Linked DNA regions of Lentisphaera araneosa HTCC2155. The protein of the gene in region 1 binds, or shares a complex with, the protein of each later gene. Links are inferred from orthologs where the notes say so. Each region holds a gene or a part of one and is shown on either strand. Other genes may lie near its edges.

Evidence for each region.
Region 2: the proteins of mnmG (region 1) and mnmE are in contact, whole or in part, in a solved structure (PDB 9HIP), measured with the Escherichia coli proteins. The link is inferred for Lentisphaera araneosa HTCC2155 from one-to-one orthologs.

Annotation. Positions count from the first base shown.
Region 1 is NZ_ABCK01000023.1:23,861-31,983, reverse strand. The notes cover bases 3,074-6,006. They hold mnmG (tRNA uridine-5-carboxymethylaminomethyl(34) synthesis enzyme MnmG), read left to right. Parts: upstream 3,074-3,591; coding sequence 3,592-5,421; downstream 5,422-6,006. Other genes in these bases: LNTAR_RS18860 (hypothetical protein), read right to left, coding at 5,475-6,006; lnt (apolipoprotein N-acyltransferase), read left to right, coding at 3,074-3,434. Also shown: LNTAR_RS18875 (ABC1 kinase family protein), read left to right, coding at 1-1,659; more of lnt, read left to right, coding at 1,716-3,073; more of LNTAR_RS18860, read right to left, coding at 6,007-6,089; LNTAR_RS18855 (hypothetical protein), read right to left, coding at 6,159-6,929; LNTAR_RS18850 (ExbD/TolR family protein), read right to left, coding at 6,922-7,389; LNTAR_RS18845 (MotA/TolQ/ExbB proton channel family protein), read right to left, coding at 7,389-8,036; LNTAR_RS26090 (NAD(P)-dependent oxidoreductase), read right to left, coding at 8,099-8,123. UniProt on the Escherichia coli protein: NAD-binding protein involved in the addition of a carboxymethylaminomethyl (cmnm) group at the wobble position (U34) of certain tRNAs, forming tRNA-cmnm(5)s(2)U34.
Region 2 is NZ_ABCK01000008.1:6,826-13,265, forward strand. Bases 724-3,669 are described here. They hold mnmE (tRNA uridine-5-carboxymethylaminomethyl(34) synthesis GTPase MnmE), read left to right. Parts: upstream 724-1,490; coding sequence 1,491-2,849; downstream 2,850-3,669. Other genes in these bases: LNTAR_RS09705 (hypothetical protein), read left to right, coding at 724-1,487; LNTAR_RS09715 (valine--pyruvate transaminase), read right to left, coding at 2,850-3,669. Also shown: LNTAR_RS09700 (Gfo/Idh/MocA family protein), read right to left, coding at 1-511; more of LNTAR_RS09705, read left to right, coding at 597-723; more of LNTAR_RS09715, read right to left, coding at 3,670-4,106; LNTAR_RS09720 (InlB B-repeat-containing protein), read right to left, coding at 4,239-6,440. UniProt on the Escherichia coli protein: Exhibits a very high intrinsic GTPase hydrolysis rate. Involved in the addition of a carboxymethylaminomethyl (cmnm) group at the wobble position (U34) of certain tRNAs, forming tRNA-cmnm(5)s(2)U34.

The DNA of each region.
Region 1 (8,123 bases):
TTTCAGTCAATCCCAGAATTAACCCGAGACACCAAGCGCTTTCGCGAAGTCATCACCGTATTCATTAAGTACGGATTAATTGACTGGGTCGAAAATTATGAACCTGAGTTCATGAAAAACCTGCGTCAGAAAATTCACTCGCACCCCAACATAGAAAACATGTCTCATGCCTGTCGTTTGCGCCTCGCATTTACTGAGCTCGGCCCAACTTTCATCAAGCTCGGCCAAATCTTAAGCACGAGAGAGGACCTAGTCGGTGAGCAACTCGCAGCCGAACTCAAACTTCTACAGGACTCCACTACGCCTGACAGCGCTGAACAAGTTCGTGAAACTATTGAAGATGAACTCGGCAAAAAAGTCGAAGAACTCTATGCTGAATTTGAATTCGAATCTTTTGCCTCAGCTTCAGTTGGACAGGCGCACTTCGCAAAACTATTTGATGGCACAGATGTCGTCGTAAAAATCCAGCATCATGGCATTGAAGATAAAGTCGTCAAAGACCTTAGCGTTTTTTCAAAAATTTTGCAGTTAGCTGAAAAATATGACTCTGGCCTCGCTTCCTACCAACCAACAAAGATCCTCGAAGACTTTAAAAAAAGTCTCTTCCGAGAAATGAATTTTGAACGCGAACTTCAAAATATGGCTAAAATCGGCAAAAAATTTGCCGATGATAAAACAGTTCACATCCCCCACACCTACAAAGAGCTATCATCTCAAAAAGTTATCACCATGGAACGCCTTTATGGTATGAGTGTTTCAGAATTAAAAACTCACCACCACCTCCCTGTAACTCCTGCGGAAATTGCAAAAAATGGCGCCCTCGTCTTCCTCAACATGATACTTCGTGACGGAGTCTATCACGCTGATCCACACGCTGGAAATATATGGATCCTTAACGATGGACGCATTGGCCTTTTAGACTTTGGTCTCATTGGCATTATTGATGAAGAATACCGCGAAATGATTGAGGATGTGGGTTTTGCCGCTTTGGATCAAGATGCTCAACTCATTACTGATTATGTTCTACGTATTGGCAAATGTCAACCCAAACTAAAGCGCGATGAACTGCAGGCAGACATAACCGAATTCCTTTACGAATTCCAAGTTGAAAACCTCGAAGACATTGATTTTAGCGGGGCTTTAAAAGAAGTATCACGCATAATTCGCACCTACAAAATTATTTTACCCAGCAACATATCTTTACTCATCAAAACCCTCATCATGCTTGAAGGAACATCACGTTCACTCGACCGTAACTTCAATTTTATCCCACTGATCAAAAGCTTCCAGATTCAAAGACTCAAGGCTCGCCACTCTCCCTTGCGAACATATAAGAAGCTCAAGAAAAAATATAAAGAGTGGGATCGCCTTATCGAAATGATGCCTCGGGAACTCATCCATCTCGTTGAAAACATGAAGGCGGGTTCCTTTGATGTAAAACTTGAGCACCGAAAACTCGATGCAGTTATCAACCGACTCGTCTATGGCATTATCATTGCCGCTTTGTTTATCGGTTCATCTCAACTCATTGGCCAGCGTATCCCCCCAATGATTTTTGAAATCTCTATTCTCGGATTCATGGGCTATGCCACCTCATTTGTGCTCACGATCAAACTCCTCTTGTCTATTCGTAAATCTGGTGACCTAAACGGCAAATAAGCTTTGACTTATCTTTCTTTATCTTTAGATTGAAGAGTCAATTTGGATACCCATTCATGCCCAACGAAAACCCAACCATCACCAACAAGGTTCACCCGCTTTTAAAAGCACTAATTGCTTTTGCTTTAGGCTTATCAGTCAACCTTTGTTTCGAGCCCTTCAACTTACATTTTCTTGCGTGGTTCGCATTAATCCCCCTTCATCTGCTTGGCTTAGGCCGGCACGACCGTGGAAATTTTTATATTGGCTCGGCATGGGGCTTCGGCTATTTCCTAGGCACCTTTTACTTCCTCTACCCCATCTTCCTATTATGCCCCCTATTGGTCGCCTTAATTTGGACGCCTATTCCGGGAATATGGCTCTATCTCACTTGTAAACTACGTCATTACTTGCTCTTCCCAAAAGCCAGTGAAGAACACGTCTCTGCCCCTCATTACAGACGCATACTTAACTTGCGCTCAAGTTATAAACTTTTTATTGCAGCTGCCGTGCTTTGGTCATTTTTTGAATGGGTCCGCACATGGCTTTTCACTGGCCTCCCATGGAATAGCATTGAAGTCAGCCAAGTTTATCAATTACATTTCTTAAAAAACGCCTCTTTCATCGGAGCCAATGGCCTTGCCTTCCTTATATCGCTCATCAACTTCAGCCTCGCCATCCTCTTGGAAATTTATCTAGTGAGAAAGAGCGCAGAAAAACAAAACTTACCAAAAAGTTTACCTAAATTAAAAAACTACTATAGCCTTCCCATATTGGCCTTGATCACATTATTGCTCTCCACCATCATTGCCGACAAACTTCAGCCCGAAAATAAAGCTGACTCAACTATCCGCGTCGCGATGATACAGGGCAATTTCAAACCCTACTTCAAACCGCTAACTTATGAAGAGTACCAATTTCATCATCAAACCTACAAAAATTTAAGCGAAGCGGCAATTCTTCAGAAGCCTGACCTCATAATTTGGCCAGAAACTCCCATGCCCTCAAGCTACCAACGCGATGCCGCCTTCCCCGAACTTGTTCGTTATCTAAGTAAAAAAGCCAATGCTCACTTGCTCTTTGGCACTGGTATGACTGATGTTAACCCTCAAGACCCTGAGCATAAAAAATATTATAATTCTGCCCTCATCAGCGATCCCAACGGTGACATCATTGCTCGCTACGATAAAATCCATACCGTCCCCTATGGCGAATACTTACCTGGACGTTATTTAATGAGCCATGAACTCCACGAGAAATTAAATAAATTCCGCCAAATGGGCCCTAGCCTTAGCCATGGAAGCGAATTCTCCGTATTCCCCCTCGCCAAGCAAAGTCGCATTGGTATCAACATTTGTTTTGATGATGTATTTGAAAATATATCGCGAAGCTTTGCCCGCAACAATGCCAATATCCTCTGTACAATCACTAATGATTCATGGTTTGGAGAAACCGCTGGTGGAGCTCAACACTCCGCTCACAGTATTTTTCGTGCCGTTGAAAATGGCCTCCCCTTTTTGCGATGTGGCAATACTTGCGAAACCATGTTGGTCTCATCTAAGGGCAAAGTTGAACAGCTCTTACTCAACCCTGAGAACGGCTCACGCTTCACTCGTGGTGTGCTTTTTACTGAACTCGACTTTTGTGTTAACCCTGAAAAAACCTTCTACAATAAACTCTATTATTTAACACCCAGTTTCCTAAGCTTTGCATCTCTCTTTATTTTTGGCTTTATGCTCCTGCAATTTCTCAAAAGAAAGAAAGCGCTTAATGAAATAGCTCTCGAGGAAAGTTAAACCTCGTAAAAAGTGACATCAATAACACCTCAAGTCCATCTAAGTCATTCATTTGTAATTACTATCAGTCATTTAAACAAAAAGCTAAGAACTTCATTTTTTCTTGACAAACTCACTTATTCGAGTACAATCCTCCCCAAATAGACAGGATTTAAAAATGAAAAATTATGATGTTATCGTTATTGGCGGTGGCCACGCAGGCATAGAAGCTTCACTCGCTTCTGCTAGAATGGGTGCTGAAACTCTGCTAATAACGCAAAATTTAGACCACATCGGGCAAATGAGCTGCAATCCAGCGATTGGTGGTATTGCGAAAGGTCATGTGGTGCGTGAAATCGATGCCATGGGTGGTGAAATGGGCCAAAATACTGATGCCTCTGCACTACAATTCCGCATGCTTAATGCTTCACGTGGCCCTGCGGTTTGGTCACCTCGCGCTCAGTGTGATAAAGTACTTTACCAAAGACGTATGAAGCAACAATTAGAGAAAACTGAAAAGCTTCATACCCACCAAGCTGAAGGCCTCTCCTTTGTTACTGAAAAGAGTAAAATCATTGCCGTCCAAACTCAGTTTGGCGACAAGTTTGAAGCCAAATCTTTTGTTCTTTGCTGCGGAACTTTCATGCGCGGCCTTATGCACTTTGGTCCCCAACAGCTCCCTGGTGGACGTACGGGCGACACTGCCGCCGATGCTATCTCTGAGTCTCTCAAAAATGACTTGGGCTTAGAACTCATGCGTTTAAAAACGGGAACACCTCCGCGCGTCTTAGCCAAGACAATTGATTTTGAGAAGCTTGAAAGACAAGATGGAGAGTGTGGCGAATTTTCTTATTGGCCTCGTGAAAAAGAATACGAGACAATTGACCGCGGTGGCATCCCGCAAATGCCTTGCTACATTGGCAGAACAAGTGCAGAAACAAAACAGGTCATTGCAGACAACTTGCATCTCTCCCCCATGTATAATGGTTCGATTGATGCGATTGGCACTCGTTATTGCCCCTCTATTGAAGATAAGATCCACCGCTTTGGCGACAAGGATTCACATCAAGTTTTCCTCGAACCAGAGGGTGTTTTCACTGAAGAGTATTACCTCAACGGCATTTCGACTTCACTTCCTGTACAAATTCAAAATAAAATCGTTCACAGCATACCTGGTTTAGAAAAGGCAGAGATCGCTCGCTACGCTTACGCGGTTGAATACGATGTGGTTTCTCCTCACCAAACGCAAAACTCTCTGGCCCTCAAATCTTGGCCCAACCTTTTTGTAGCTGGTCAAATCAATGGCACTAGTGGCTACGAAGAAGCTGCGGGCCAAGGACTTATTGCTGGGGCAAACGCTGCGGGCTTAGTTGCTGGCAAACCACCATTAATTCTTGAACGTGATCAAGCTTATATCGGCGTGATGATTGATGACTTAGTCACAAAAGACATCTCTGAACCTTACCGACTCTTCACTTCACGTGCAGAGTACCGCCTCCTACTTAGACAGGATAATGCCGATCGTCGCCTCTCTAAAATTGCTTATGATTATGGCTTACTGCCTTACGAGAAATACAAAATCGCTAAAGACAAAGAAACTTTAATCGACGATGAAATTGAGCGCCTCAAAAACGAGCGGCATCATGGCAAAAGCTTATGGGAACATTTGAGTTCCCATAAAAACACTTACGAATCAGTTGTCGGTGAAAGCGACCTCCCTGACGATGTTAAGGAGCAGGTACAAATTGACGCTCGATACGAATGCTATATTCAACGCGAGAAACAGCAAGTGGAACGTCAAAAACGCTTAGCCAAAAATCCTATCCCCGAAGATTTAGATTACCTAAATATCACCGGACTTGGTAACGAAGCTAAGAACAAACTCAGTCGCTATCGTCCCGTAGACCTCGGGCAAGCTGCACGAATTGACGGCGTGACACCGGCGGAAATTGGCTTGATCCAAGTGCATATCAAACGCTTCGAAGAAAGTAAGAAAATTAAATCCTAGACATAAAAAAGCGAAGCAAGAAATTGCTTCGCTTTTATAAAATGTTGTAGGTTTCAACCATCTAAATCTTCATCTACAAAACCATCGCCTGCTGCGAAGTATTTATCTTCATCTACAATAATGCCAGATGGATTACGACCCATTTCATCAATTCGTGTTGCCGCAGCTAAATCAGAACCAAGTGAAGGTTTGGAGTAAACAACTGTCGAACTAGGATCCGCCACTTTTTCAGGTGCCTGTTGAATAGCTTGATCATTTTTATGTACGATATCTTTATCAAAGTCTTCAAATTCATCTTCATCCACTTTAAATTTGGGCTTCTTAATAACAAATAAGTAGGCTAAGGCACCAACAATAAGGAGAATAACAACACCACCGATCGCCAGTATAGTGAGCAGTGACATACCTTTGCCAGTTGAATATTTCTTGCCTTGGAAAGTTTGAGCTTGTCCAACGTTAATAGTTTTTTTCTTTTTCTCAATTTTCTTAACTGGCTTTAACTCTTTTAACTCTGGCGCCGCTTCTTCACCCATATCAGGTGCATGCTCACCTGCCAAGTCATCAACGTAGCCTGAGTCGTCAAACTTTAACTCTGGACTGACGTTCTGAGCAGAAGCCGAACTCACGAAAAAAAAGAATAAAAATATTTTAAAAAGTGTGTTTTTCATACATTACCGTAATTTTTCCCTCAATGTAATTGTAGATCATATAAAAACAATCATTTGCCCCTATAATCACTACTTTTTTAAACTGGAAAAAGCGAATCTCCATTCAATTAAATAAAATGCGGTACTTTCTCCGCTACGATCACCCTTTTTATGAGTAATAGAGCTTAAAATTTTATCTTTATAAAACTGACGAAGTAATTGTTTTGAAAAATCATTTTCTAGTTTTCGCACGCCACAGCTATGAACTAAATCAACCTGCATTTCATCATCTTCAATCTTAACGCTCAATAAAGTAGGTCCCTCGAGTTCTTCTTTTGAAACATCTGTAAATAAAACAAGCAATGCTTCATCTGTATAATAAGTATTCTCAACTGGCACTTCGTCAACAAAAACCAACAACTCGGCCAAACCCTTCTTAAGCTCAAGCTTAGGCAAATCTTCTTCTAATTCAGGCAAGGGCCATTCTTTTCTGATTGTGGATTCTAAATTCAAAGTGAGTGAGTTTTGAGCTTCGGGAAAATCTTCTTCAGAATAAAAGTCAGCCTCTCTAATTTCCATATCAGGCAACTCTAAAGACGGTAAATCAATTTTTTCATTTAACCAAACCGAAAAACCCTGCTCATGATCAGGCATATAAATAACGCGGGGATCCTCATCTAGTTCTTCGACACTTTGTTCAAGAGGCGACCGTAAAATAAGCTTTTCATCTTCGTCCATTTTTGTAAGAGAAGGTGTATTGAGCGAGTCTTGGAAATTAAAGAAAAAGAAAGGACTCACAAATAAAATAATGACTACCAAACTTATAATAGTCACCCTAAGTGATTTATTGGATTTACTCACTCTTTATAACTTCTTTCTCGAGCTTACTTGTGACTAAGTTCACCTCAATGTTCATATGCCTAACGATATCTAGAACAGTGATCACATATTCATAAGGAACTGCTTTATCCGCTTTCAAGGAAAGCACAGGACGGCGTTGAATTGAACGTCCATTCTCTTCGATATTTAAGGTTTTTTCTTGAACCACTTCCACCAAACTCTCTTCGAGTTTTTCCCAAGGCACGGGCTTGTTATTAAAGTAAGGCAAATATTTACCTTCGTGATCGACAATGACAACAGACAACTTATCTGTCGCAACAAGCCTAGCACTACTCGCAGTCGGCATCGTCGCCTTAAGCCCCTGCTGGAAATCCAAGGAAGTAGATACTAAGAAAGCAAAAAGAATCAAACTAAACACAGAGAGTAGACCCGTCATCGAAACAGGTTTACTTCTATACTCTAATTTGGTCTCAAAACGCATTAATTAAGGTCTCTATCATCACTAATAAATTCACCGCTGCGAATGAAATACATCATTTCATAAGCCGTCTTTTCCATATCTCTCAAGATTGAACGAATACGCGATAAATAAACATTATAAATCATGTAGGCCACGAACGAAACCGTCATGCCACTGGCTGCTGCAACAAGAGCTCCGCCAACATAAGGCGCTAAATTTGTAAGATTAACGAAGCTCCCCTCTATACCAATTTGGCGAAAAGCTTCAATCAGCTTTGCCACTGTACCCAAAAGCCCTAAAACTCCGCAACCTTGTGCGAGAGTCGCAAGTACATCCATGCGTTTTTCGAGGCGAAACTGTTCGTTGCGAGCGGCCTCTTGAATTGCGCCTTCTAAAATAACTGGCTCATCTTTCCTGTGCAAAATAGCCACACGAATAATTTGAGAAATCGCTCCGGGAGTATCATCACAGTGACTGACGCACTCGATCACATTACCCTTTTTTAAGTTGGAACAAATGCCCTGCATAAAGTCAGTACGATCAATATCCGTACTGTGAAAGTAGTAAAAGCGCTCAACTGCAAGCACAACAATTATTATTGCCAAAACCATAATGAGCCAAACAAATGGCCCTCCATCTTTGGCTAAATTCAAAACAAAATCGATCATCTAAAGTATCCCAAAATTAATGCTAACCAAGTTTAACCTCGTGACTAGGCTTTTCAATCCACTTAAGCCTTGAGACTCGGAAATTGA
Region 2 (6,440 bases), on another replicon or contig:
GGGATTCTGAGGTTTTCCAATTACCTAAAGTGTGCGTGCTCAGCCAAGATTGTAGGTAACTAGCTTCAATATGCATGATTTTTCCTAAGCGACCCGCTTTTACGAGGTTGGCAGCTTTGTGTACTTCGGGGATGCCGCGTGTTTCGTAGGATACTATGTTCACGAGTTCGGCTTCGTTGGCGAGTCTAGCGAGTTTAGCGGCGTCACGTGAATTGTTGGTGAGAGGACGTTCACAGAGAATGTGAACTTTGTGTTCGATGGCGATGAGACAGGCCTTCAGTTGAGCGTAAGGCGGTACTGCAATGATGATAGCGTCGGGTTTTTCGCGTTGCAGCATATCTTCAATATTTAGGTAGAGATTTTTGATTTTATGTCGCAGAGCAAAATCTCTTGCTTTTGAGTGGGATACGTCACAGCACGCACAGAGTTCAACCCCTCTAATTGCATCTAATTCTTGAGCGTGTAAATCTGCAATGGCTCCAGTGCCAGTTATTGCGATACGAAGGCTCATGCTAGGTCCTGCTTAGTCTTGACAAAGGGGGTGGTCCAGTTAAATTGGGCGAGTTTTAAAATCATAATTTATAATTGGGATCAATGTGATGAAAATTTTAAGGAAAATAGTCCTTGTGTTTATATTGTCTGTGAGCTTTTTTGAGCTTCAGGCGCAGGTTCAGTATGGTTTGTCATTTGATCGTGAAAGATACCTTCAATATGAGAAAATCCAAGTGACCTTTACGGTAGTTAATAACTCGGGTACACGTTTGACTTTCGGAGCAAATGAGAGGAGTGGCAAGTTAAAGATACTTGTTGTTGACCCTGAAAATCGCTTAGTTCCAGCATATGATAAGAAGTTTAATCCAGTGAATGGTTTAGTTTTAGCGGCGGGTGAAACTAAATCTTTGGTGTTTAACATAAATGAACATTTTTCAATGACGCGGCTGGGACGTTTTAGTGTTTCGGCATCGATGACTCACCCAGCTTTGACTGGTTTAGCTTTTGAGACTAAACCTAAGATCCTCAATGTTGAATCGGGGACCGTCTTAAGGAAGAAGACTTTTGGTGTGGTTGACTTAGAGGATAGTAATGTAATTCACCCGAGGAGTTATGAGATTATCTCGTTCAAGGAAAAAGAGGGGGATATCGTCTGTTTAAAAGTTTATGATAAGCAGTGGGTTTACGCTTTACTGCGTTTGGGGCCTTATGTAACGGGGGTGAAAGTGAATCATGACGTGGACACTTTCTCAAATATTCATACGATGATTCAGGTTAAACCACGCGTATTTATTCATATGGTTTTCTCTGATACTGGGTCTATTAAGCAGTTTATTGTCTATCGTGCGACTTTTGAAAATGTTCCAGTTATGGTGCGTGACTCAAAATTGGGAACCGTGAGAATTTTTGGTGGGGAAAAGCTCACAGAAGGTGAAGACTATATCCGTATCGGTAATACACTCGAACTACGTAACGTAGATCCTGATCTTAATTAGATCATGGATCATGATACAATTGCGGCATTAGCAACTGCGCCTGGTGGAAGTATAGCCATTATTAGAGTTTCAGGGTTAGATGCCTTGAGTGTAGCTAAAAAAGTTTGGCGTGGAAAGACGAATCTAGAAAATAATGAAAGACGTTTGGTTCTTGGTCAAATGATCGACCCTGAAACTCAAGAACCTGGTGACCAGGCGATGGCAGTTTATATGAAAGGGCCTCAAACTTACACGGGTGAGGATGTTGTTGAGTTTCAATGTCATGGCGGTAATTTCACAGCAAAGCACACCTTAATGTGCACTCTGAAAGCTGGAGCTCGTGCCGCAGAAGCGGGAGAATTCACGAAAAGAGCTTTTGTGAATGGTAAGCTTGATTTGACTCAAGCTGAAGCTGTCATGGATGTTATTAGTGCGGGTTCTGAGAAAGCGATGCAAATTGCAGTTAATCAATTAAATGGTCGTTTTGGTAATGAAATTCGTTCTATGTATGATGGCCTCTCTGATTTGTTAGCGGAATGCGAGGTTCGCATGGACTTCGTTGATGAAGATTTAAATTGGACTCCGCCTGAAACAATGAATAAAACCTTAAATGACGCAAGTACGCTCATGGCTAAGCTTTTAGAGGGACGTAAGGATGGGGAAGTTCTTCGCGATGGAGTCAAAGTTATTATTGGTGGTCCACCAAATGCAGGTAAATCCAGTTTGATGAATCATGTGCTGGGGCGCGATCGCGCGATTGTCACAGATATTGCAGGTACCACTCGCGATACTTTGGAAGAATATACAAGAATTCGTGGGATTCCTCTTAAAATCACCGATACAGCCGGGATTCGTGAAGCAGAAGATATTGTTGAGCGCACAGGTATTGAGCGCAGCAAGCAGGCGTTGAAAGAAGCACAGCTCATTTTGTGGTTAATGGATCTATCGCGTCCACTTGAAGATCAATTGCCGCCGGAAGATTTCAAATCAGATGCACCTTTGATCGTTATTCTCAATAAAAGTGATATTGCTCTCGAGCAAGAATTGCCGAGTTATTTCAATCAAAGTCATGTGTCACATGTCAGGGTTTCAGTTAAATCCGAAGATAACCTCAACCGTTTGTATGACCTCATTGAAGAGGCGGTTTGGCAAGAGGATCACCATCATATCCCTGATGTCGCCGTTAATGCGCGTCACGGTGTGCTTCTAGAGCAAGCAGTCCAGCAAATTGATGATTGCCAAGCCTGTATTGATGGAGAGGCTTGGGAGTTAGTTTCCGTGCATTTACGCGGAGCCTTGGATCCCTTAGGTGAAATTCTGGGTTTAACACTGATGCCTGATATTTTACACACAATTTTTGGCCGTTATTGCATAGGTAAATAATTAATCGTAAAGATTGTTTATTTCTTCAGCAATAATTTTAATCCCTTGTTCCACCTGTGAGCTTTCGCTTGAGTAAGTCATCCTAATACATTCGTGTTGATGGGGCCAGTTATCTTCTGCTAATCCGGGGAAGAAATGATGGCCAGAGACAACTAAAACATTTTTATCTTTTAAGCGCTCATAAAGTTCTTGTGAAGTGATAGGCAGCTTGTCGAACCACAGCCACAGGAACATGGCGCCTTCAGCTTTATGGATATGCCATGGGATATCTGCACGTAAGTGTTTGTGGAGAAGTTTTATGGCTGTGCGTGCTTTTTTGTGGTAGTAAGGCTTAATAACGTCTTCACTTAATTTAGCGATGTTCTTACTTTCAACTAAATCTAAAGCTAGTTCTGCGCCAAAGCTACCAGGTGCAAGACTCATGACTGAATTCATGGAAGCTAAGGTTGAGATGACAGATTTATTTGCAATGACAATGCCTGTTCGAGCGCCGGGCATCCCCAATTTGGATAAACTTAAACACATGATAAGTGACTCGTTCCATTTGGATTCAATGTCGGTAAAAATGATGCCCGGAAAGGGGGCTCCATAGGCATTATCAATAATGAGTGGAATGTCGTGTTTGCGAGCTAGGTCTTCTAATTGTTTAATTTCCTTGTCAGTGATGACATTGCCGGTAGGGTTAGTGGGACGTGAAACGCATATAGCCGCAATAGTATCATCAATATTTAAGGCTTCAAAGTCGACATGGTACTTAAATGTATGTTGATCGATGTGTTCAATTTTTGCTTTCCGTGACGTGAAGACGCCATCTTCAATGGACGAATCTCCATAGCCAATGTATTCAGGAGTTAAAGGGAAAAGGATTTTTTTGATATTTCCATCATCATCACGTCCGCCAAAAATGTTGAATAGGGAAAAGAAAGCACTTTGGCTTCCTGAGGTGAGGGCAATGTTATCCTCAGTTACATCCCAGTTGTATTCTTGCTTGAGGAGCTCTGCAAGTGCTTTGCGAAAGCTGAGGTTGCCTTTTGGCCCATCGTAATCACCTAGCATTTCTTCGAATTTTCTATCTGAATCGAGGAGTGATTTCATGCTTTGGCGTAAATAATCTTGGACTGCAGGTATATGGCTCGGATTACCACCGCCCATCATGATCATGTCTTTGTTTTCTCTTAGGGCTTTGCCTAGTTCATTCATTAATTCGACTATGCCAATATTGGAGGAGAATTTATTGCCTATACGTGAAAATTTCATATACTCTGTGTTCTTGATTGATAAAACTATACTTTAGGAGGCTTATGCACTTGATCAAATAAGTGTCATAAGTAAAATCTAAAAAAAAGGCCGATCATGAGGATCGGCCTTTAAAGTTAGAGGGAGTTGCTTTTACTTTTTATTAAAAGTCCAAGTAACCGTGCTTATTTTCGCTTGATTCAGCTGGGTCATGCTACCGATGTGAGAAATCTCGAGGTAATCGATGCTCTCTTCAGGAGATGTAACCTGGAAGTTAGTGTTTTGTTCGCAAACTTCTTCGCCAGGAGTTACCAATGCGTTAGCAGTGATTGAGTATCCTGGGTAGTCCATGTGAAGTTCGGCTGCGTGTGTACCAACTTTCCAGCCTTCATCACTTGGCTTTGGAACTGCAAAAGTTACTGAATTTTCTTGTTCAGCAGGCTCAGCCAGTTCGCCGTTGAAAACAACATAGCCAGTGGGGTGCATTTCTTCGAAAATACTTTTTCCGAGTGTTACACTTGTGGGGCGTTGGAATTCAGTGAAAGTAGCTGGGCCGACACTGAAGTTGTGGCCGATTTTACCTTCTTGTGCAAGGAGTTTAGAAGATACAATGAGTTGATTGTGCTTCACTTCAAAAGTTCTTTCAATCGCACAGCCAAAGTCTGCATTAGAGCGGCTGGTAAGAATTACTTTACCTAATGATGCAGTAAGTTCTGCAGCAGGAGCGCCATCAAATTCATAGGCAGGTGGGAATTCTCTTTTCAAGAGCATGTGATTGAGTTCAACTGGAGCTACCCAAACGCGTGAGCCACCAACGTCATTCCATTGATTGAGTGCTTCGCCTCGTGAAAAACTTTGACCTGCAAGATCTTCGTTGAGCCAAAGAGTATTTTCTTTGCCACCAGGAGTGCCCATGTAGATAACTCTTCCGACGTCAGGAGAAATGATGATTTCGAGTTCTTTGCTCGCCATGCGGATGCAGTTTTTCCATCCCATGTACTCAGTGAAGTCAATTTTAGCATGTCCTTTTTCGAGCATGTCTGGCGCTTCAATGTGAGTTAGAGCTAGTTTATCATGTTCTTGGATTTGTTCTTTGAGTGGAGCTACGTCTAAGACATTACGTTCAGCAGGACTATTGTAGATAGTGCCAGGAATATTGTTCTTGGCTTTTTGGTGAGAGTAATATTCGTTTTTAGATTCAGAAACTACTTCGCCTTCGTTACTCTTGATTGTAAGAGTGTTTGGCTTGGGGTTAAAGTCAGCAATTACAGTCTTCGGCTTATCGGCAACGATGTCTACTTCGCTGTCTTCAACGTTGGCTGTTTGAATATCACCAGCCCAAAAGAAGCTTTCGCCATCTTTAACTGGAACAGTGATGTTATCGACAGAGTCACCTTTGTTGAGCCAGTAAGTACCAAGAAGTTCTTGACCATCGCCAGATTTTTTGATAACTTTAACGAGGACTTGTTCAACCCAGTTGACATTAACTTCTTTGTCGCTGTCAATAGTTACTGTGCCAGTCGCAGGGACAGCAATGAAGCGTGTGCCTTTGATGTCTTCGGTAGGAGAGCTGACAGCCCAAGTAACTTCGCTACCACGAGCATGAGCACCAGCGCCAGTGATTTCACCATGTTCACTATTGACATTTAAGTTAAATTCTTTCTTTAAGAAAATAGCTTTGGCATTAACAGCGCCATCAACAGTAATTGTCACAGGGTTTGTTTGAGCAAGCTCCTCTGTGATACCTTCCCATTTTACAAACTCGAATTGATCATCTTTTGGAGTGGCCATGAGTGTGATTTCTTCGCCATGAGCTAACCAGCCTGCAGGTGATTCAACACTACCATTTCCATTTGAAGTACTCTGAACGAGAAATTCATGTTCCCATTCGAGTGTGATATTGTGATTGTCGTTAAGGACTGCAGAGCCACTTTTTTCACGTGCAACCATGCGCTCGTTTTCGCTGAGTGCTACAGGTGAAGCAACTGACCATGCAACTTTAGATCCGCGTTCGTAGGTACCAGAACCTTCTGGTTTTCCGAACTTACTGTCGATATTAAATTTAACATTATTAGAGAGGAAAGCTGCAGCAATATTTCTTGGGCGATCCATTTTAATCGATATAGTATCACCAGTTACTTCAGCACCTTCAATGTCGCCAACCCATTCGTGGAAAGTGGCATTGTCATCATTATTTGCTTTAATTGTAACTGTGTCTCCAACTTTGACCCATTTATTTTTGATTGATACGGAACCGTATCCTTCTGGGTTGTCGGCTTTAACGTGAAGGGCAAATTGCTTTTCGTACTGAAGGCTAATTTCACGACTATTTGTCATGTCTACTTCTACGGCAAC